3 regions of the Rahnella sp. ChDrAdgB13 genome follow, and region 2 is predicted to be linked to each of the others. Evidence: predicted binding sites of a transcription regulator. Region 2 holds the regulator's gene; each other region holds the start of a gene.
The links. The regulator Fur, encoded in region 2, represses iron uptake genes when iron is present. The targets are predictions, from matches to a motif close to ATAATAATGAGAACNACTATCAA.

Region 1: a site for Fur is predicted at 3,014-3,036, ahead of exbB (tol-pal system-associated acyl-CoA thioesterase). Genes of this name have one in related genera too.
Region 3: a site for Fur is predicted at 2,614-2,636, ahead of J8X26_RS22315 (TonB-dependent siderophore receptor). Genes of this name have one in related genera too.

What each region holds. Positions count from the first base shown of each region.
Region 1 is NZ_JAEMGT010000109.1:44,344-52,129, reverse strand. Features, by position in the region: gene J8X26_RS23095 (TRAP transporter large permease) at 1-1,050, opposite strand, end outside; gene J8X26_RS23090 (TRAP transporter small permease) at 1,063-1,575, opposite strand; gene J8X26_RS23085 (TRAP transporter substrate-binding protein) at 1,633-2,610, opposite strand; gene exbB (tol-pal system-associated acyl-CoA thioesterase) at 3,131-4,057, shown strand; gene exbD (TonB system transport protein ExbD) at 4,067-4,498, shown strand; gene garD (galactarate dehydratase) at 4,575-6,146, opposite strand; gene garL (2-dehydro-3-deoxyglucarate aldolase) at 6,799-7,569, shown strand; gene garR (2-hydroxy-3-oxopropionate reductase) at 7,607-7,786, shown strand, end outside.
Region 2 is NZ_JAEMGT010000081.1:9,251-17,036, reverse strand. Features, by position in the region: gene ybfF (esterase) at 1-123, shown strand, start outside; gene ybfE (LexA regulated protein) at 379-660, shown strand; gene J8X26_RS19510 (methyl-accepting chemotaxis protein) at 727-2,391, opposite strand; gene fldA (flavodoxin FldA) at 2,803-3,330, shown strand; gene fur (ferric iron uptake transcriptional regulator) at 3,647-4,102, shown strand; gene chiQ (ChiQ/YbfN family lipoprotein) at 4,243-4,584, opposite strand; gene J8X26_RS19490 (OprD family outer membrane porin) at 4,598-6,010, opposite strand; gene glnS (glutamine--tRNA ligase) at 6,480-7,786, opposite strand, start outside.
Region 3 is NZ_JAEMGT010000104.1:14,726-22,511, forward strand. Features, by position in the region: gene chaA (sodium-potassium/proton antiporter ChaA) at 1-638, opposite strand, end outside; gene chaB (putative cation transport regulator ChaB) at 1,119-1,352, shown strand; gene J8X26_RS22310 (gamma-glutamylcyclotransferase) at 1,704-2,393, shown strand; gene J8X26_RS22315 (TonB-dependent siderophore receptor) at 2,660-4,906, shown strand; gene J8X26_RS22320 (ABC transporter substrate-binding protein) at 5,129-6,697, shown strand; gene J8X26_RS22325 (ABC transporter permease) at 6,697-7,749, shown strand; gene J8X26_RS22330 (ABC transporter permease) at 7,771-7,786, shown strand, end outside.

The DNA.
Region 1 (7,786 bases), on a different contig from region 2:
TGATAAGACCACGGGCAACAGGACAGGTGTGAGGATCAGAATGATCGGTGCCATGTCCATGAGTGTGCCGATCAGCAGAAGCATGATGTTGATCCACATGAGGATCACGTATTTATTGTCGGAAATGGAGGTGAAGAATTCAGTGATGCGCATCGGCAGCTGCATGTAGGTCATGACTGCGCCAAAGCTGGCGGCAAAGCCAATCAGAATCATCACGATGCTGACGGTTTTGACCGTGCGGTACATCAGTTTCGGCAGTTCGCTCCATTTATAATCGCGGTAGATAAACATAGTGACGAAGAACGACCATAAACAGGCGATGGCTGCGGATTCCGTTGCGGTAAATATCCCGCTGAGAATACCGCCCATGATGATGACCACCGTCATCAGCCCCCACAGTGTGTCGATAAAAATCTTCAGTGCCTGACGGAACGGCACCCGTTCGCCTTTCGGATAACCGCGTTTGTGCGCGAATAATACGCACATCACCATCAGCGTCAGGCTGAGCAGCAAACCGGGCAGAATACCGGCGATAAACAGCGCGGCAATTGAAACGGTGCCGCCGGTGGCCAGTGAGTAAATCACCGAGTTATGGCTGGGCGGCGTCAGAATCGCCTGCACCGAACCACTGGCTGTGACGGCGGCGGCGAAATCGCGCGGATACCCTTTTTTCTCCATCTCCGGGATCATCACCGAACCAATTGATGCAGTATCCGCCACCGAAGAGCCGGAAATCGCCCCGAAAAATGTCGATGCCACGATGTTCACCAGCGACAGACCGCCGCGGATAAATCCGACAAAAATATATGCAAAACTCACCAGCCTGCGGGCAATGCCGCCTTCGGCCATAATCGCACCCGCCAGAATAAAGAACGGGATCGCCAGCAGCGAAAACTTGTTCACGCCGTTAGTCAGCTGAATCATCAGCGCTTCAAACGGCAGATCAATCCACCACGCGCCGGCCAGCGCGCTAAGTCCGACGGCGTACGCTACCGGTACGCCAATCGCCAGCATCGCCGCCAGCGTTAACAACAAGATTAATGCATCCATATCAGACTCCGGTCAGGCGTCAGAATTGCCCAGCATCACGACAGGCCGCTGGTGCTGCGGTCCGGCAATGATCTGCTCAATGATGAATAACAGCGTCAGCGCAGAACCTACCGGCAACGGCAGATAGGTTTGTCCGGCAGTCAGCAGCGGGAACTCCGCGACCGGCTGCTGCCAGAGTTCACTGCACAATTGCAGGCTGTACCAGAAAATAAACACGCTGATCGCCAGCATCATCAGGTCAGCCAGCAAGGCAGAGAATTTTTTCATCGCAGGCGGCAGACGGTCGGTGACCATGGCGACGACAATGTGCGAACCCGCGCGGTAGCTGACGGCGGCACCGATAAAGGTGAATGTCACCATGCACATAATCGCGATGGGTTCAGGCCAGGAGAGGGCGCTGTTCAGGACGTAGCGGGCGAAAATACCGATGGGAATGACCGCCACCATCAGCAATAAAGCCAGCCCGGCCAGCCACATTGCGCCACGATAAAAAATGTCCATCAGGGTGTGATAACCGGAAACCATAAGTTCCTCCGCTGAAGTGTCGGGAAAGAGGCAGCGGACGCTGCCCGGTTCAACGAATTACTGAACGTCAGCGATTTGCTGCATCAGTTCCTGATGGTCTTTACCGAATTCATCGCGCACGGATTGCGTGGCTTTCACGTAGGTCGCCGGATCGATATCCTGGAATTTCACGCCGCCCGCTTTCATCGTCGCCAGCGCTTTCTCGTTATAGGCTTTCCACAGCTCGCGCTGCTCGTCCTGCGCCTCTTTGGCCAGTTTGAGGATCAACTGCTGGTCTTCGGGTTTCAGCTTGTCCCACTTCACTTTTGAATACAGGAACAGCTCCGGAATGATGAAGTGGCGGCTGTAGGTGTAGTTTTTCACCACCGGCAGATAGTTGTGCGCGACAAATGTTGGCGGGTTATTTTCCGTGCCATCGATAACCCCGGTTTGCATCCCGCTGAACACCTCACTGACGCCCATCGCCACCGGGTTTGCGCCCATGGCTTTCAGCGTCGCCAGCGCAATCGGGCTGCCCTGAACGCGGATTTTCATGCCGTGCAAATCTTCCGGTTTCACCACCGGTTCTTTAGTGATCAGGTTACGTGTTCCGCCGTCCATCCAGCCGAGAAATACCAGACGCGAGTTGGGATTGCTGGTGATCTTGTCGCCGATTGATTTCCCAATCTGGCCGTCCAGCACCTTATGCATGTGGTCTTCATCGCGGAAAATATACGGGAGGGTGAATACGTTGATTTCAGGGAGAATCGAGGCAACCGGCGTCATGGATACGCGGATAATATCCAGAGCGCCCAGTTGTGCCTGCTCGATTTCCTGTTTTTCATCGCCGAGCACACCGCCGGGGAACGTTTTGATTTCCAGGCGTCCGTCGGTTTGTTGTTGCAGCTTTTCGCCCATGTGCTGAACGGCGACCACATTGGGATAGCCCTGCGGATGCACATCGGCGGCTTTCAGCGTTTGCGCGGCAAGAGCAGGGGGAAATAACAGGGTGGCGGAACTCAGGCAAAGGCTGAGAAGTGCTTTCTGCATTTTCATCAGTTTGTCTCCAGGGTACTCGGTAAGGGAAAGAAAATGAGAGCAAGCGTCGATCAGGGCGAACGGAAGAACCGGCCTGTTCATTATGAAAAAGGTCTAAATAAGCTTTTAAATTATATGGATACAAGACGTGCCGGTGTGCGGTCTTCGCCTGTGCAAGCACCTTATCCTATTTTGTGTTGTGCGGTATTTGAGCGTTATCACAAACTCATAACAAATGTAAAAAGGTGTTACTTAATATTTAAAACGTTGTTTTGCCTTTAGCAATGAAAGTCAGATGATTGATTTACCATGTGATTTTTGCAGGAAATGTGATGAAGGTGGAATTGTTCATCCTTTATGCAAACCCGAGAAACCTTGTCATCTGTCAATGACACGCGGGCCGCGAGGCGCGACAATGTAAATAATAATGAGAACGACTATCAATTAGGGCTTTTTCTTTGATATCATTCGGCGTTATTCATTCCTTCTACACACTGATTCTGGCTGGAGGCGACGCGTGAAAACGGCTCGCAATAAGATGAAAGAGGCGACTTCACTACTGATGTCGTTAATGTTGGTTGCTGGCTTAAGCGGCAACGCGATGGCCGCACCTGCGACGCCTGCGGCACAAGCCGTGACTTCTGCGGCGGCTCAACCTGCAACGGCTGACACCCCGGCACCGGCTTCAGCTGATGCGACCCCTGCTCCGTTAATGCAACCTGCGCCGACCGAAGCGACGCCTGTCATTCCTACCGATTTGTCTGTATTAGGCATGTATCACCACGCTGACGTGGTGGTGAAAACTGTGATGATTGGCCTGCTGCTGGCTTCCGTCGTCACCTGGGCGCTGCTGTTTAGCAAAGGCGCTGAAGTCTTCAGCGGTAAACGGCGCATGCGTCGCGAATTCGATGCGTTGTCTTCCGTGCGTACGCTGGATGAAGCCGCTGAGCAGGCCGAAAGCTTTGCCGCCAGCAGCATCAGCGCGCAGATGATTCGCGATGCGCAGAACGAACTGGAGTTGTCTGCCGGTTCCACCGACAACAACGGTATTAAAGAACGTACCGGTTTCCGCCTTGAGCGCCGCGTCAGCGCCGCTGGCCGTTACATGGGGCGTGGCAACGGCATACTGGCGACCATCGGGGCAATTTCTCCGTTCGTCGGCCTGTTCGGTACAGTCTGGGGCATCATGAACAGCTTCATTGGTATCGCGCAAACGCAGACCACCAACCTTGCGGTCGTCGCACCGGGTATCGCTGAAGCCTTGCTGGCAACGGCTGTCGGCCTGATTGCTGCGATCCCGGCCGTGGTTATCTACAACATTTTCGCCCGTACCATTACCTCTTACCGCCATCAGGTAGGCGATGTGGCGGCGCAGATTATTCTGTTGCAGGGTCGTGATTTGGATCTGGCTGCCAGCGAAGGCGATGCGCCACGCGGTCAGACAGGCCAGTTACGCGTAGGATAAGAACAGATTATGGCTATTCGGTTAAACGACGATATCGACGAAAGCGGTGAAATGCATGACATCAACGTCACGCCTTTTATCGACGTCATGCTGGTGTTACTGATTATCTTCATGGTGGCAGCGCCGCTGGCTACCGTCGATGTGCGGGTAGACTTACCGGCCTCGACGGCAAAAGCGCAGCCGCGTCCTGAGAAGCCGATCTTCCTGACGGTGAAATCTGACAAGCAGCTGTTCCTCGGCGATAACCCGGTAAACAGCGACAACCTGACCGCGATGCTTGACCAGCGCACGCAGGGTAACAAGCAGAGTACGATTTTCTTCCGTGCGGATAAGACCGTGGATTACGAAACGCTGATGAGCGTGATGGATAACTTGCGTAAAGCCGGTTATCTGAAAGTCGGTCTGGTCGGTGCAGAACAGACCGGTGCTGCGGTGAAATAAATCCTGACGCCCCAGACGCACAAAAACAGAAAAGGCCAGCATTTGCTGGCCTTTTGCTTTCCTGAAACACTAAAACTCAGGTCACCGGCGCCGGGTTAAACACCGCCAGCGCATTGTGGATGCCCCAGGTGTCTGACCAGGTTTTCTTACGGCCGCTGGCGATATCCAGAATAAAGCGGAACAACTCCCAGCCGACGTCTTCGATAGTCGCATCACCGGTTGCGATCGTGCCTGCGTTGATGTCCATCAGGTCATGCCAGCGGTTTGCCAGCGTGGTGCGCGTCGCCATCTTAATGACCGGAACTGCCAGCAGGCCGTAGGGCGTACCGCGGCCGGTGGTGAACACCTGCACGGTAATGCCTGACGCCAGTTGCTGCGTCCCGCAGACAAAATCGCTGGCAGGCGTGGCGGCGTAGATCAAACCTTTTTTCGTCGGACGCTGTCCGGGTGACAGAACTTCCGAGATAGCACTGGTGCCGGATTTGGCAATCGAGCCGAGCGCTTTTTCGACCACGTTCGCCAGACCGCCTTTTTTGTTGCCCGGCGACGGGTTGGCGCTGCGATCGGTCTGGCCCATCGACAGGTAATTATCGTACCAGGCCATTTCTTCCAGCAGGCGTTTCCCGACATCCACGTCAGCCGCTCGCGGTGTCAGCAGATGGATGGCGTCGCGGACTTCGGTAACTTCGGAGAACATCACGGTCGCGCCGCAGCGCACCAGCAGGTCAGATGCAAAGCCGACTGCCGGGTTCGCCGTAACGCCCGAGAACGCGTCACTTCCGCCACATTGTGTGCCGACGACCAGATCCGACGCCGGGCAGGTTTCGCGCTGGCGGCTGTTCAGGCGCTGAAGATGGAACTGCGCGACGGTGAGAATATCGTCCACCATCGACTGAAAGCCGACGTGCTGTTCATCCTGCAAACGCACGATGTGGGTGTCATCGAGGGAAATCGCCTGCACGTCCGGCGTACCTTCCAGCAAACGTTCCGGCTGCAATTTCTCGCAACCCAGCCCGACGACCATCACTTCGCCGCCAAAATTCGGGTTCAGCGCCAGATTGTGGATAGTACGGATCGGCACAATGGCCGCGGGCGCGTTGATTGCCACGCCGCAACCGTAAAGGTGATTGAGTGCAACAACGCCGTCGACATTGGGGAATTTTGGCAATAAATCACGCTCGATGATTTTCACCACGTAATCCACAACGCCCGCCACGCAGTGAACGCTGGTGGTGATCCCCAGAAGGTTCTTCGTGCCTACGCTGCCGTCATCATTGCGATAACCTTCGAACGTATAACCTTCCAGCGGCGGCAACGGTTGCGGCACACGTGTCGCCAGCGGCAGGCTGTTGAGTTCCGGCGCAACCGGCAGCTCTACCAGGGATTCATCAATCCAGGCGCCTCGCGCGATATCCCGAACGGCATAACCAATGACTTCACCATAACGAATTATATCGCCGCCTTTCGCAATAGGGGTTAAAGCCACTTTGTGGCCTTGCGGGATATGCTCAATTAATTCCAGACCGTTAGAAAATCGGGTGCCGGCTTTTAAACCATTGTCATTAACAATAATAGCAACGTTATCGCTTTCATGAACCTTTATAAAAAGCGCTTCGGTAGCATGTTCTTTATCTTTATTACGTGACATAACTGTCTCCGCTTTATTAAATATCCTGAAAGAAGGCTTCAGGTAATTCTCTGAACGTTACGCTGACACTCTTGCTGTCCGTACGGAAGAGGGAGTTCATTATAAAGGACTGATGCCGGAAGCTCATTGTGCAACTGACCAGCTTTTTGCCCGCAGAGCGTTATTCTGTGGGGCAGGTGACAGATTAAATGTGATGAATATCACCCTTTGATTTGCAGGGATATCCGGTTTTCACAATCTGTGATTCTCCTCCCACGCTGATGTGTGTATGCAAAAGAATAGTCACAATAACATCGTGCATTCTTGTGCGATTGCACAGTGTTATTTTGAGCCCTGTTTTTTATACTGTATTGGCTCTCAGGAAGCATTTTGGAACACCCTGTGGGTTAATTTAACGCAAGGATAAATGCACGAAACGCGGGTTTTATATAAGTTTTTTTCGCAGGAAATAATAGAAAATAGAAAAATAAAACAGTATTCCAAAACTGAATTTTTTCCTGCGAAAAATTCTGCATAAATAGTGTGATGTGAAACATGAGAGTTCAGCTCCGGCCCGATGCTGCTGAACCTAAGCGTCTGAAACTCGAAAACAGTAAATTGCGATGGCGGGTTTTCCGGGCACTCCGGCTCCCGCTCCATAACGAGGTTAGAGATGAGTAATCAAATGATTCCAAACCGGTTCCGCCAGGACTTATTGCAAGGGAAAACCCTGATTGGCTGCTGGTCAGCGCTGTGCAATCCGATCTCCACAGAAGTGCTCGGTGTGGCGGGTTTTGACTGGCTGCTGCTTGATGGCGAACACGCGCCGAATGATGTCACGACGTTTGTTCCGCAGCTGATGGCGCTGAAAGGCAGCCGCAGTGCGCCGGTTGTGCGCCCGCAATTTAATGATCCGGTCGTCATCAAACGCCTGCTGGATATTGGTTTCTATAACTTCCTGATCCCGTTTGTTGAAACACAGGAACAGGCCGAACGCGCCGTGGCGTCTACCCGTTATCCGCCAGCGGGGATCCGCGGCGTTTCGGTTTCTCATCGCAGCAATATGTTCGGCACCGTGCCGGATTATTTCACCAGCATTAACGACAACATCGCGGTTATGGTGCAGATCGAAAGTCAGCAAGGCGTCGACAACCTTGATGCGATTGCGGCCGTTGACGGCATCGACGGCATCTTTGTCGGCCCGAGCGATCTGGCAGCGGCCATGGGACATCTCGGTAATGCCGGACACCCGGAAGTTCAGGCGGCAATCCGTCACATTTTTGAACGTGCAAAAGCACACGGCAAGGCCAGCGGCATTCTGGCACCGGTTGAAGCGGACGCACGTCGCTATCTGGACTGGGGCGCAACCTTTGTTGCCGTCGGTAGTGATTTAGGCGTTTTCCGCGCCGGTACTCAGGCGCTGTGCGATCGCTTTACCCAGTGAACCGGTCTCATCACATCAATATTAAGAGGATACCCGAATGAAAATTGGCTTTATTGGTTTAGGCATCATGGGCAAACCTATGAGCAAAAACCTGCTGAAAGCAGGTTATGAGGTTGTCGTGATGGACCGTAATCAGGACGCGGTCGGCGAAGTGGTGAAACTGGGCGCAACGTCCGCGGAAACACCGAAAGCGGTCGCTGCGCTCTCTGACGTCATC
Region 2 (7,786 bases):
GGCCGCCAGTTCCCGCAGGCAAAAGCCTATGTAGTCGCCGGAGCCGGTCATTGGGTGCACGCAGAAAAACCCGACGCCGTCCTGCGCGCTGTGCATCGTTTCATCGATTCGCCGTCGGTTTAACATCCTGGGGATAAATTGTGCAAAAAGTCTGCACAACTTCGAAAGTTAACGTGAAATCAGGGCAATCAGGCGTTGTGAACCCCAGGCGCGCCAGTGTATGATTGCGCGCTATAATTTTGCCGCCCCGTTTTACTCGAAGTGAGTTACGGGGGGTAAATTGGGTCAGGGTTTCTTAGCCCGAAATGTGTGAAACGCTCGTCAGGAATCGGCTTGCCGTTTTCCGATGTAAAAACTTCCCTGGTTGTACCGCTACCTATGGCAAAAGAACAACTGGATCGCACGACGATTGATCTGTTCGCAGATGACCGCCGTCCGGGGCGTCCAAAAACTAATCCGCTTTCCCGTGATGAACAGCTCAGGATCAACAAGCGCAACCAGTTACGCCGCGATAAAGCGAGCGGTCTGCGTCGCGTAGAGCTGAAAATGAACGCCGATGCTGTTGATACCCTCAATAAGCTGGCAGAAGAACGCAATATCAGTCGTAGCGAACTGATTGAAGAGATGTTGCTGTCGCATCTTAACGGTCAGGAAGGCTGATAAAAAAAGCGGATAACCTCCCGGTTATCCGCCTGTTTTCTTTCCTTTTACGCCTTAACTCTCATCTCAGAACGTTTCCCAGTTTGCACTGCTTTTCGATGTCATTACACCGGTTGCAGGCCGTAACAACGGCTGAGAAACCACGCTGGCGGGTCGTTTTCCGACATTAGTGATGCTGTCTTTGAGTTTGAACGTCGCGACGGCGTTGTTTAGCAATGCAGCCTGCTCTTCCAGCGAAACCGCCGCGTGTGAAGCCTGTTCCACCAGTGCGGCGTTTTGCTGCGTTACGCTGTCCATTTGTGTGACTGCTACCGCAACCTGGCTGATGCCTTTGCTTTGCTCATCAGACGCCGAAGCGATTTCCGCCATAATATCCGTGACATGGGTGATTGAACGCACCACTTCGTTCATTGTCTGACCGGCGTTTTCCACCAGTTTTGAACCGCTGTCGACGCGGGATACGGATTCACTGATCAGTGATTCGATTTCTTTCGCCGCCTGCGCACTGCGCTGGGCCAGATTTCGGACTTCACTGGCAACCACCGCAAATCCACGCCCTTGTTCGCCTGCCCGCGCGGCTTCTACCGCGGCATTCAGCGCCAGAATGTTGGTCTGGAAGGCAATGCTGTTAATAACCGAGGTGATCTCTGCAATTTTCTTCGAGCTGCCGGAGATATCTTTCATGGTGCTGACGACGTCAGCCACAATGTTACCGCCTTTTTGCGCGGTAGAAGACGCTTCCATCACCAGCTGGCTCGCGTGATGGGCATTGTCTGCGTTGTGTTTTACCGTTGCCGTCAGTTCTTCCATACTGGCTGCCGTTTCTTCCAGTGCAGACGCCTGTTCTTCGGTTCGGGAAGACAAATCATTATTCCCGGCAGAGATTTCGGACGCGCCCTGATAGATGTGGTTGGTACAGTTGCGGATGGTCTGAACGGTATTTTCCAGACTGGACTGCATAACGTTGAGCAACGGGATCAGTTTACCCGCGCAGTTTTTGCCGAACTCTTCCAGATAATGCGTCAGGTCGCCGCTGGCAATTACGGCGAAGTGATCGCGGATTTTATCCAGCGGTTTCACCAGTGCCATCACCAGATAACGGTCGGTCAGCAGCAAAATAAGCAGGCCGAGAGAAAAAGCCGTCAGCAGAATAACTTTGCTGTAATAAGTCAGATGGTTTGATTTGGTCTGCGCCGCCTCGAAATCGACCGCAATCTGCCCGCTGACTTTCGTCATTGAGGCACCAAAATTGCGGCTCAGCGCTGGAACGGTATCGTTCGCCAGCTGATTATAGGCATCGAAATTTTTGCCGATGGCCGCTGAATATAACGGCGTAACGCCTTGCGCGACCAGACTTTCCCAACTGGAGACCAGTTCCTGAACTGACGCTTCATCTAATCCCGGATGCGGAGCCGTTTTGAAACTCGCCAGCGCCTGTGACAGACCATCGAGTGACTGTTTTGCCGTATCAAAAATTTCCTGCCCTTTTGACGGATCCGCCTGGAGCTGCCCCACGGCACGACTTAAGCGTGTCACGGTACGAAAGTACTGATCATTTCCTTTATTGATCAGTGCCATATTGTTGACCAGTTCGGTACTGTTTTGGGTGTTCTGAGTCAGCGTATTCAGGGAGGTGACGGTGTAAATAGACACACTCGCCCACATGACGCAAAAAATGCCCAGAATCGTTAATAATGCGGCCCTGATGGTAATATTTTTTAAAAACTGCACGATATGCCTCTCTCGAAACAGGACTGTTTCTGGTCTGAGGATTGACGGGGATGCGGAGAATCAAGACAGGTAGCCAGCAGGCGTTTGCCCCCGGACATGTTTTGAACACCTCTCCGGGCATCGATTTCTTTATTATGTTGAGATTCCTCTCGCATCATCTATCGGCGTTCAACGGGCAAACTTAAGGAGTGGCGGGAATTATTTCTTAATTTTGCTTTTGCCCTCAATAAGTTTGAGGTTATTAAAAGCACACGAAGGCGATAACACTTAAAAAGATTGCCCGATAAACTTATTCACCAGTTAAGAAGGCGAGCTGAAACATATTCTCCGCCGCGCGAGTTTGCTATCATCTGCGTTATTATTGCCTGCAATGCAGAGCACTTCATTAAGAACAAGAGGTTAGGTAATCTTATGGCCGTAGTAGGTATCTTCTTTGGATCCGATACAGGTAACACCGAAAACATCGCGAAAATGATCCAGAAGCAATTGGGTAAAGATGTTGCAGAGGTGCATGACATTGCGAAGAGCAGCAAAGAGGATCTGGAAAAATTCGATATTTTGCTGATCGGTATTCCAACCTGGTATTACGGTGAAGCGCAGTGTGACTGGGACGACTTTTTCCCGACGCTGGAAGAGATAGATTTCGAAGGTAAGCTGGTTGCGCTGTTTGGCTGCGGCGACCAGGAAGACTATGCCGAATACTTCTGTGATGCGCTCGGTACCGTGCGTGACATCATCGAGCCTCGCGGCGCGGTGATCGTAGGTCACTGGCCAACTGAAGGCTATCACTTCGAAGCTTCAAAAGGTCTGGCTGATGATAAGCACTTCATCGGGCTGGCAATTGACGAAGATCGTCAGCCGGAACTGACCAACGAACGTGTTGATGCATGGGTCAAACAGATCACAGAAGAACTGAGCCTTTCAGAAATTATTGGCTAAAAACCCTGTTGGCCCTGAGGATTTATTCTACAATTGAAGGGCCAAACTATTACTGAAATTAACAATTTAACCGCTACAAAATTGTAACTTTCGGTGGTATCAAGGTACACTGAGTTCATCTGTTTTTTCTATCGATCAAGTCGTTGCATTATTGAATGTGACAGGCATTTTGTGATCTTTATTAACAGGCTACGTTTTTGAGAATCGGCACACTTCCCTTAAACGAAGAATCCTTAAACGACAAATTTTTGTGCCGCCGATGCCACAGGCTGCATGCCTCAACTTGATTAGCACATAGTAACAGGACTGAATCCGCATGACTGACAACAACACCGCACTGAAGAAAGCCGGCTTAAAAGTCACGCTTCCGCGCCTCAAAATCCTGGAAGTGCTGCAAGCGCCGGAAGGTCATCACGTTAGTGCGGAAGATCTTTATAAGCAACTGATTGATATGGGCGAAGAAATTGGTCTGGCCACGGTTTACCGTGTTCTTAACCAGTTTGATGATGCCGGTATCGTCACCCGTCATAACTTCGAAGGCGGCAAGTCTGTTTTCGAACTGACTCAGCAACATCATCATGATCACCTGATCTGCCTTGATTGCGGCCGCGTTATTGAATTCCGCGACGAATACATTGAAGGCCGTCAGCGTGAGATTGCGAAGAAACACGGTATTAAACTGACCAACCACAGTCTGTATCTGTACGGACACTGTGAAGCGGGCGATTGCCGCGAAGATGAATCTTTGCACAATGACAAACCTGCGCAGTAATCTGCACGGTCAGTCCGAATAAATTAACCGCTGAAAGGCGGTTTTTTTATGTCTGTGTTCCAGGATGAGAGTTAAAACGCAAAACCCCGGCAAGCCGGGGTTTTGCGTTCTATGATGATGCTTGTTTCAGATCCCTGCTTTTAGTTAACCGGATTAGGTGCGTTATTGGCTTTGATTTCCTGCCAGATCTTGCCGCAATCCGCCGCATACGCCTGTCCGTCACCGGTCTTACGCGCCGTCAGACAGCGCTGATAATCCACCACGCGAACCGTTTCCTGTTCCGCAAATTTCTGGTGGGCTTTTTCCTGTTTGAGCTTGTTCAGCAATACCTGACAGGAGGCCAGTTTGTCCGGATTGCCTTCTGCCGAATTAATACACGCGCTGTATGCCTCACGCGTTTGAGAAATCTGAGCCTGATCCGCGGTTGGCGCACAACCTGCCAGCACAACGGAGGAAACCACAATCATCAGTAATTTTTTCATCGACATAGCGGCCTCAGAAAATAGTGAATGGAGCGATAACGATGAATTTCACGTCTTTTTCATCCTGGAAAATGTTGCCGTACCCGCCGCCCCAGCTCGGGATATCCGAGTGGTTGTCGTACTGGGTGTAATGCAGTTTGAACAGCGTACCTTTCGCGCGCCCTTCCTGAATGGTGTACAGCGCATCAAGGCTCCAGGCACTTTCTTTCAGGCGCTGGCTCTGATCATAGATGGGATTGGTACTCGGTTTGGCATCCCACGCGTAAACATAAGAACCGCCCACTGCGAAGCCCGGCAGATCCCATTTCGCCAGATCGTAAAGTACACCTGCGTACACCGCTTTTTCGCCGTTAGCGTTGAAGTCAGAACGGTTGTCCCACCACACATCAAGACGTCCGTTAGAAGAAGAATACGTCGGGGTCATGCGTTGTAAAAAATAACCCTGATTCCCCTCAGCTTTGACCATCGTCCCTTCCAGACGCCAGTTGAACTGGCCGGTGGTGTAACCGAAAGTCAGTGCCTGCAACCAGGCCAGACCGTCATACAGGCTGTTCGGATCGTTCTGGTTGCTGATACGATCTTCCGCACCGTAGAACTGGTAGCTGGTGGTGAGCGGATTGCCCATCAGATCAATTTTGTACGACGCTTTGGCGAAGTACTGGTCGACGTAACTTTCTGCCTGACCGAATGCCGCTTCCAGTACGAGATCATTTTTGAAGTCGTATTTCGCACCCAGCGAGTGGATATAGGAAACACCGGTTTTCTTGTCGTTCTGGCGGAAATCATCCATCTCCAGATGCCACGGCGATTTGTATTCATCCGCCCACATGTAGGAGAAACTCAGTTCGCCCGGATCGCCAAAATCATGTTTATACCCGGCTTCAGCACCGCGATAGGTACCCGGCATAAAGCTCCAGTGCGGGGCGATCAGCGTTTGTCCGGTGGGCTGAATGTAACCAGCATGGCCCCAGAATCCGCCGTATTTGAATTTACCGGCCGCTTTGTAGAGGCTGACGCCGCCTTTATCGCCGGAATAGTCTTCGTCATACGCATGGTTTTTGGAGGAGAACGCGATTTCGTTCGGGTGGCCGCTGTCGCTGGCTTCGGCTAATTCGATCGCGGTAAATGCGGCGACGTCGATACCGAACATGTCCCAGGCATAGCCGGAAGAGAAATCAAGGTTCAGGTTGGCGGTCGCGTGCGAAAGGTTGGTGGCGTATTTATCGTAATCGGGGTTATTCACCGTGACTTTTGTGCCGTCAGGGCGGGTTTCTTCTTTGGTTTTGTTCAAATCTTTGCGGTCGCGTTCGCGCTGCCAGTAATACACACCGCCGGTCAGCGTCGAATCATCAATAAAGCCAGCCGCTCTGGCCTCTTCAGGGAACATCATTCCGCCGCCCAACAAAGTGCCAGCCAGCGTGTACATCACAGGTTTCAGGTAAGCCGATCCCCTGCCCCTGTTAAGGTGCTTGTGCATAGAAATTCCTCATTTTGACTAAAAAAAACGTGCAAAACCCAAACGGGTATTAAAAGCGGTCGCCAGAGGCGTAACCGTATAAAGCAGGATTAAGAGTATTTTTCGCGACGCGAATTATCAATGGGTAATTAAACCCTGATGGCTGAAGTATGACAAAGTGCACATAAAGATGAAAAAGTGTAACAAACGAGGAATGCGAAGGTTTAAATCAGTGGACTCTGACAATCGATAACTAAAACAGATAATTAAGTAAAAATCGTATTGACTTAAACGTTTCAGCACTCTGATATTCGGAAAGGAAAGTCCTAAAAAGCAAACATGAAAAATGCATTAATTCGCGCTGAAAAAGAAAATTCCGTGAATTTCTGACGTAAAAAAACGCAGCCGGAGCTGCGTTTAACAATCGTTCATCGGTGACTTACGCGACGGGTTTTGATTCCCAGGTATCACGCAGGCCAACGGTACGGTTGAAGACCAGATTTTCAGCGCTGGAATAGTGGCTGTCAGCACAGAAGTAACCTTCACGTTCAAACTGCAGGCTGATTTCAGCCTGTGCAGCCACCAGAGAAGGCTCAACGAAACCGTGCGCGATCACCAGGGATTCCGGGTTGATCGTGGTCAGGAAATCTTCTGCCTGGCCAGGATTCGCGACGCTGAACAGACGGTCATACAGACGGAATTCCGCCGGTTTGCCTTCAGACGCAGAAACCCAGTGGATCACGCCTTTCACCTTGCGGCCATCGGCCGGATCTTTGCTCAGCGTTTCGATATCGTAAGAACAGAAGATCGTCGTCACATTGCCTTCGGCATCTTTTTCAATGCGTTCCGCTTTGATGACATACGCATTGCGCAGACGAACTTCTTTGCCCAGCACCAGACGTTTGTATTGCTTGTTCGCTTCTTCGCGGAAATCAGCCTGATCGATATAAATCTCACGGGTGAACGGCACTTCGCGCGTCCCCATCTCCGGTTTGCTCGGATGATTAGGCATTTTCACCATTTGCACATCTTCACCGGTAAAGTTCTCAATGATCACTTTAACCGGATTGATCACAGCCATGGCGCGCGGCGCATTTTCGTTCAGATCGTCACGGATACAAGATTCCAGCGCCATCATTTCGACATTGTTATCTTGCTTGGTCACGCCGATACGACGACAGAATTCACGGATAGACGCAGCAGTGTAACCACGGCGACGCAGACCGGAAACGGTCGGCATACGCGGGTCATCCCAGCCTTCGACGATCTTATCCGTCACCAGCAGGTTCAGCTTACGCTTGGACATGATGGAATATTCGAGATTCAGACGGGAGAACTCGTACTGACGCGGGTGGCAAGGGATGGTGATGTTATCGAGAACCCAGTCATACAGACGACGGTTGTCCTGGAATTCCAGCGTACACAACGAATGGGTGATCCCTTCCAGCGCATCGGAAATGCAGTGGGTGAAATCATACATCGGGTAGATGCACCATTTTTTGCCAGTCTGATGGTGTTCCGCAAACTTAATACGGTAGATAACCGGATCGCGCATCACGAAGAATGGCGAAGCCATATCGATTTTTGCACGCAGACACGCCGCGCCTTCAGCGAATTCACCGTTGCGCATTTTTTCGAACAGCGCGATGTTTTCTTCTACGCTGCGATCGCGGTACGGGCTGTTTTTGCCCGGAGACGTCAGTGAGCCACGGTATTCGCGGATTTCATCCGGAGACAATTCGTCAA
Region 3 (7,786 bases), on a different contig from region 2:
CCGTGGCCGTCTTCTTCGCCTTCATCTTCATGTTCATAGATAAACAGGCTCTGGTGCGTTTTGGTCTGAATCAGCAGGAATACGCCGTACATGGCGGCGGAAATCACCGCAACAAACAGCGCCTGCGGCGTGCTGAAATTACCGCCCGGTAAGGCTGCGGGCAGAACAAGTACGATCACCGCCAGCGGGAAAATCGCCATCAGATACTGTTTAATGCCGCCGAGATTGACGTATTGCGTCGCAAATTTACGGCCACCCAGCAGCAGGGCGACACCCACCAGCCCGGCGGTCACGATCATGATGATGGAAAATAATGTGTCACGCATCAGCGCGGGCGCGGCGTCACCGGTTGCCATCAGGGCCGAAATCAGACTGACTTCGAGGATGACCACTGAAAGGCTGAGGATGAGCGAGCCGTAGGGTTCACCTAAGCGGTGAGCCAGGACGTCGGCGTGACGTACAACGCTGAATGCGCTGGCGAGAATACCGACCAGCGCAATTAAATTGATGCCCACGACGGAGGCGAAGTTACTGCTGTTGCCCCAGAGGACGAGAACAATCAGGGCGGCAATAGGGAAAATCAGGGAGTATTCCTGATGGCGGGTTTTGATTTTTGGATGTTCCTGTGACGACACCATGATGATTATTCTCCTTATAAACACTCACGAAGTAACAACCGCCTGTCCCCGGTTGTCAGTAAAATGCATAGCAGCATAAAGATGTAACTCATTAAGTATAGTAGATAAATTAATCTGTTAACAGGAAAAAGTTGATGTTAGTCATTGAAATATCAGTTAGTCAGTATTTGTTGGTGGATAATTTGCATTAACTGTGCTTTTTTCTTTACTTAAATTTTATTGTTAATAAATTAAAGTTATAAATAACAGTTAGTTAGTTTTTGTTATGTGTTTAATGCTGATGATGCGTCAATTTATGTAAATGATTACTATACCCATAAGGTTAGTGCGCAAAAATCAGCTTTTTTTTTCCCGAAAGAACAGAAACGCAGACTAATCTGGCAGGATCCATTGAGGGTAGCAGCTAGACTTATTATTGTGCACAGACTGAGCACACAATGAATGTGATGAAGATGAACGTAATGAAAAAGGAGAATAATCATGCCTTATCAGAATCGCTCAGCGCTACCCGATTCCGTGCGAAATGTCCTTCCTGCTCACGCGCAGGACATCTATAAAGAGGCCTTCAACAGCGCCTGGGACGAATATGCAAAAGCCAAAGACAGGCAGGGTGATGATTCGCGTGAGGAAACTGCGCATAAAGTGGCCTGGGCTGCGGTAAAACATGGCTATGAAAAAGGGGATGACGACAAGTGGCACCCCAGGAAATCCTGATATCCCCCGGCAGGCACCCGGACGCCGGGCCTGCCGGACTCCTCCTCCCAAACACTATTTCTCACGCCCGTTTTTTCTGATCCCCTGCTTAAAAGTCAATATTCTTACAATGTTCACAAAATAATCACTTTATTTTCGTTTTGTGATCCCCCGCAACCTTGATTGCAACGACAGAAACGAATAAGGTTTCAACAAACACGGGAATACTAAACTTCCTAAAATTTAAACGGCGGCCTCAGTTAAATGCCGGGCTTGTCCGATAACAGATATCACTCGCACCCACGACAGCGGAGAACACAGCGTTAACAGCATGGCATGTTCAAAAGTAAGTGGTACAGAAGGGGGGAATGAATGTTAACTCGAGATTTCCTGCGTAACGCAGATTGTAAAACAGCATTCGGCAATATCGACGAATCGATGCTACTGACCCCTGAACAACGCGCCGCCTCATTAGGTTGTGCTCTGGCGCGTCGCCCCGACAACAGCCCGGTGTGGATTTTTGGCTACGGTTCACTGATGTGGAACCCGGTCTTTGATTCCGAAGAGGCGCGTCCTGCCACCCTGCATGGTTATCACCGTGCATTCTGTTTACGTCTGACTTCCGGGCGAGGAACCCATGCCCAGCCGGGCCGTATGCTGGCGCTGCGCGACGGCGGAAAAACCACGGGTCTGGCGTTCCGTCTGCCGGAAGACAAACTGCATGAAGAGCTTGAACTGCTGTGGAAACGCGAAATGGTGACCGGCTGCTACCGTCCGACGTGGTGTGAGCTTGAGCTCGACGACGGGCGCAAAGTCACTGCGCTGGTTTTTATCATAGATCCGTCGCATCCGCAGTATGAAGCTGACACTGACTATCAGGTTATCGCACCGCTGATTGCGCAGGCCAGCGGACCGCTGGGCACCAACGCGCAATATCTGTTTGCGCTGGAAAAAGAGCTGAATAATTACGGCATGCGGGATGACTGCATGAGCGAGCTGGTGAAACAGGTGAGAATGCTTCTGTCTGTTTCACCCGGTTTTGATGTTCCCGGCCTGAGCTGATTTTCCTGAAACACGTTTTTCCGCTGCGCGGGCTCCCTGCGCAGCGTTTCCTTTCTCCGCCGTCGTTTTTATCTTTCTGAATTCAAGCGATTAGCCTTAGTTTCCTGCCGTTATGATTTCCGTTTGATACTTAAAACCCCCATTAACATCCTGTTTACTATGATTTTTTAACGAAAAGTCAGTTGCAATTGCAAAACGCCTGAGCATAATCCGAATGGTTTTAATAATTATTCTCATTATCGATTGAACTTTTCAGGGAATCCTCAATGCGCGCTCAACGTGAAATTTTTCACACGCCTGTTTTCGCCCGTAAATTGCTGCCAGTGGTGATCTCTGCCGCACTGGCGGCGGTTACGCTGCCTGCACATGCGGCCACCACCACAACACCTGCGACTGACGCTGTTGATACGGCGTCGTCTAAAACCGGCGACACCATTACTGTCACTGCCGCACAGACCGATTTTAAAGCGGGCGGCGAGACACCGGTGCCGGCATATCTTGACGGCGACGTGGCCAACGGCGGGCGTCTCGGCGTTCTGGGTCAGCAGGACGCCATGAATGTGCCGTTCAACGTCATCAGTTTCACCAACAAACTGATTCAGGATCAGCAAAGCCGCACGCTTGGTGATGTGCTTAATAACGACGCCAGCGTTCAGACCGGTTACGGCTACGGAAACTATGCGGAAACCTTCAATATTCGCGGGTTTGCGTTAGACGGCGAAGACATTTCCTACGGCGGCCTGTACGGCGTATTGCCGCGTCAGCTGGTGCCGATGGAATTGGCAGAGCGCGTGGAGCTGCTCAAAGGCTCCAGCGCCTTTCTTAACGGCGTACCGCCGGGCGGCACGGGCGTGGGCGGTAACGTCAACATTGAACCCAAACGCGCCACGGATACGCCAGTCAACCGCGTGACTGTTGATTACACCTCATCTTCTCAGGTGGGCGGCGCGGTGGATGTCGGTCGTCGTTTTGGTGATAACAACCAGTGGGGCGTGCGCGTCAACGCCGTGAACCGTGAAGGCGAAACGGCTGTTAATGACGAACACCGCCGCCTGACCATGGGCTCCGTTGGCCTCGATTATCGCGGCGATCGTTTCCGCTCTTCCTTTGATTTTGGCGTGACCAAACAGACTGTTCACGGTGGTCGTCCGGTTGTCTATCTGGGCAATGCGACCAAAGTGCCGGATGCGCCTTCAGCGACCAAAAACTACGGGCAGGATTTTGCTTCCAGTAATCTGGAAAATGAATTCGGTATGCTGAAAGCCGAATACAACGTGGCAGACGACTGGACCGTTTACGGCGCGGTGGGTATGAACCATGACCGTGAATACGGTAACTACAGCTCTCCGACGCTGAAAGATGACAACGGCAACGCCACCATGGGCCGTCTCACCGTGCCTTACGTCTCTGACAGCGTTGCCACGCAGGCGGGTGTCCGCGGTAAATTCGACACCGGCTTTATCAGCCACAGCGTGAATCTGGGCATGTCGAGCGTGTACCGCAAATACAAAACCGCGTACACCATGTCGGCATCGTCGATCAATACCAATATTTATGATCCGGTTGACGCCAGCTCTCCGGCCACTTTGTATGCGGGCGGTAGCATGGGCGATCCGGCGCTGCGTAACCGTGTCCAGAACGTCGGCGTGTCGGTTTCCGATACCTTATCGATGCTCGACGACCGTCTGCAACTGATTGCTGGTCTGCGCCGCCAGAACGTCATCGTGAAGGATTACAGCTACACCGGAACCGAAACTGACTCCTTTGAGCAGATGAAAGTCACGCCAGCCTTCGGCCTCGTCGTGAAACCGTGGGAACACGTTTCCTTCTACGCGAATCACATCGAAGCCTTGCAGGCCGGTGAAGTGTCAGGCACCACGTACAACGGAAAAGTCGTCACCAACGGTGGTCAGGCTTCCGGCATTGAAACCTCCAAACAGGATGAGGTCGGCGTGAAAACTGACTTTGGCCGTATTGCGGGCACATTGTCTCTTTATCAGATTAAGAAACCGGTCGGTATGTATCGCGCCACCGGCGACACCTATGAATATGGCACATACGGTGAAGTCCGTAACCGTGGCGTAGAGCTGAACGTGTTTGGCGAACCGGTGCTGGGTGTGCGTCTGAACGGCAGCGTGACCTGGATGAACCCGGAAATGACCCAAACGCAGGACGGTGCTTACAACGGCAAAGATGCGGTGGGTATTCCGCGTTACCAGTGGGTGCTTGGTGGCGAATGGGATATTCCCGGCGGCAGCGGTGTGACGGCGCTCGGCAAAGTGATCCGCTCCGGTTCGCAATATGCCGATGAAGAAAACAGCCTGAAAGTGGACGGCTGGACGCGTCTGGATCTTGGTTTGCGTTACGTGATGCCGGTCGGCCAAAACACGCTGACATGGCGTGCCAGTCTGGAAAACGTCACCAACGAAAAATACTGGGCATCAGCGACGGGCGGTTATCTGACGCAAGGTGACCCGCGTGAATTTAAGCTCTCCGCGACCTACGACTTCTGATTTTAATGCACTCCCTTTCCTGTGCCGGGGAAGGGAGTTTTTTCACGTATTTTGTACAGTAACAATCCCCGGCAAACGCCCGTCCTGACTCATTAATAACCAATCAGATAACGTTATGCAAAATATGCATAACGATAGTATTTATCAGACTTTCTGGTAGGTTGAAGAAACTTTACACTAATAAGACGTTAGCAATTTCGCTACATTGGAGAGTGTTTCTTGATGAAAGCTTTATTACCGTCCGTCCTGTTTACGGCTATTGCGGCCAGCTTCTCTGTTCAGGCTGCCACGCCGCCGGACACACTGGTTATCGCCCAATCCATTGATGACACCTCCAGTTTTGACCCGGCTCAGGGTTTTGAGCTGACGACGGTTCAGGCTTTCAACAACATTTACCAGCGCCTGGTGCAGTCAGACCCGAAAAATCCAATCGATTTAAAACCGACGCTGGCGACTTCATGGGAAGCCGCGAAAGACAACCGCAGCCTGACGTTTACACTGTCGCCAAAAGCAGTGTTCGCCAGTGGTAATCCGCTGACCGCCGATGACGTTATTTTCTCGCTGTCGCGCGTGGTGAAACTGAATCTTGAGCCCTCATTCATCCTGACGCAACTGGGCTGGACCGACAAAAACGTCGATACCTTCCTGACTAAACTCGATGACCATCACGTCAAAATCAGCTGGACCGCCGACGTCAGCCCGTCATTCGTGCTGAGCCTTCTGTCTGCGCCGGTGTCTTCCATCGTTGACAGCAAACTGGTGAAAACCAATGCTGCCGCTGACGATCTCGGTCACCAGTGGCTGAGCAACCACTCCGCCGGTTCCGGCCCGTACCAGATCCGTAACTATATTCCGCATGAAGTGGTCATTCTTTCCGCGAACCCGACCTCACCCGAAGGCGCGCCGAAGCTGAAAACCATTCTGATTAAAAACGTGCCGGATCCGGCTGCACGCCGCCTGCTGATTGAACAGGGTGATGCCGATATGGCGCGTAACCTCGGTTCCGACCAGATGGCTGCGCTGGAAGGCAAGAAGGGCGTGAAGCCGCTGGCGATCCCTTATGCTTCCCTGTATTTCCTGCAATTTAATGCCAAAGCTTCTCCGGCGCTGGGCAATCCGGCTTTCTGGGAAGCGGCACGTTACCTGTTTGACTACAACCACATCGCGCATGATCTGATGAAAAATCAGTTCCAGGTGCATCAGGCATTCCTGCCGGAAGGCTATCTCGGCGCGGTAAATGACACGCCGTACACCTATGATCCGGCCAAAGCCAAAGCGATTCTGGCCAAAGCAGGTCTCACGAATGTGAGCTTCACGCTCTCCACGTCAAACCAGCCACCGTATCTGGACATCGCGCAGGCCTTGCAGGCCAGCTTCGCGCAGGGCGGCGTGACCGTGAAACTGGATCCGGGCTTAAGCCAGCAGATCTCCACCAAAGTGAAATCACACGATTACGACGCGTACATGTCTTCGTGGGGCCCGGATTACTTTGACCCGAATACCAATGCCTCTGCGTTTGCGTTCAACCCGGAAGATGGCAGCAAAACGCTGGCATGGCGTGCTAACTGGTCAATTCCTGCCCTGAACAAACTGACGCTGGCCGCTATTGCAGAGCCCGATCAGGCAAAACGCGTGGCGGATTATCGTCAGCTGCAACTTGAAGTGCAGAAAAACTCACCGTTTGTCGTTGGTTTGCAGGCCAAAAGCCTGATTGCCGTGCGTGACAACATTAAAGGATATGTTCAGGGCATCAACCCGGACATGGTCTTCTACAGCAAGGTCACTAAGTAATGACAGACAGTTCAACGCCCGCCGGATTCGTCCGGCAGGGTTGGCGCTGGTCAGGCCGTTTGCTGACCGGCGTGATTTCGCTGGCGCTGACATTGCTCGGCTTGCTGGCGTTCACCTTTACGCTTTCCCATCTTGCCCCGATTGACCCGACGTTGCAGGTCGCGGGCGATCACGCCAGTGAGGCCACCTACGCGCAGGTACGTCGCGATCTGGGGCTGGACCAGTCGGTTCCCGTGCAGTTCGCCAAATATCTGGATCACCTCGCGCATGGCGATATGGGGATTTCCCGCATCACCGCGCAGCCGGTCGCCAGCGATCTGATGCGTACCTTTCCGGCGACGGTAGAACTGGCAACCTGTTCCATTTTGCTGGGCGGAACGCTGGGGATTTTGCTGGCGCTGCTGGCCGTGTGGAAACCCGGAAGCTGGCTGGATAACATCGCCCGGTTTGTTTCGCTGCTCGGTTATTCCGTGCCGATTTTCTGGTTAAGTCTGCTCGGCCTGCTGTTGTTTTACGCCGTACTGCACTGGGCGGGCGGCCCCGGACGGCTCGACGATTTGTACATGTACACCATGACGCCGCGCACCGGTTTTGTGCTGATTGATACCTGGCTTTCCGGCGACCGTGACATGTTCTACAACGCGATCAGCCATTTATGGTTACCGGTGACGGTGCTGGCGATGCTGTCGATGGCAGGGATTACGCGCCTTTTGCGTGCGTCCATGCTGGGCGAAATGAACAAAGAATACGTGATCCTGGCGCGCTCAAAAGGCGCGGGCAGGGTGCGCGTGTTGCTGTGCCACGTCTTCCCGAACGTGCTGGGCACGCTGATTACCGTGCTCACCCTCTCTTATGCCAGCCTGCTGGAAGGGGCGGTACTGACGGAAACAGTGTTTGCCTGGCCTGGCGTCGGACGTTACCTGACCACTGCGCTGTTTGCAGCGGATACCCCGGCCATTCTCGGCGCAACATTGCTGATCGGCACCTGTTTCGTGCTGCTCAATGCGCTGGCTGACGCCCTAACTTATTTGCTCGATCCGCGGACCCGGTAGTTTTCGCTTATGACTCAACAAATGATCCCTGAACAAC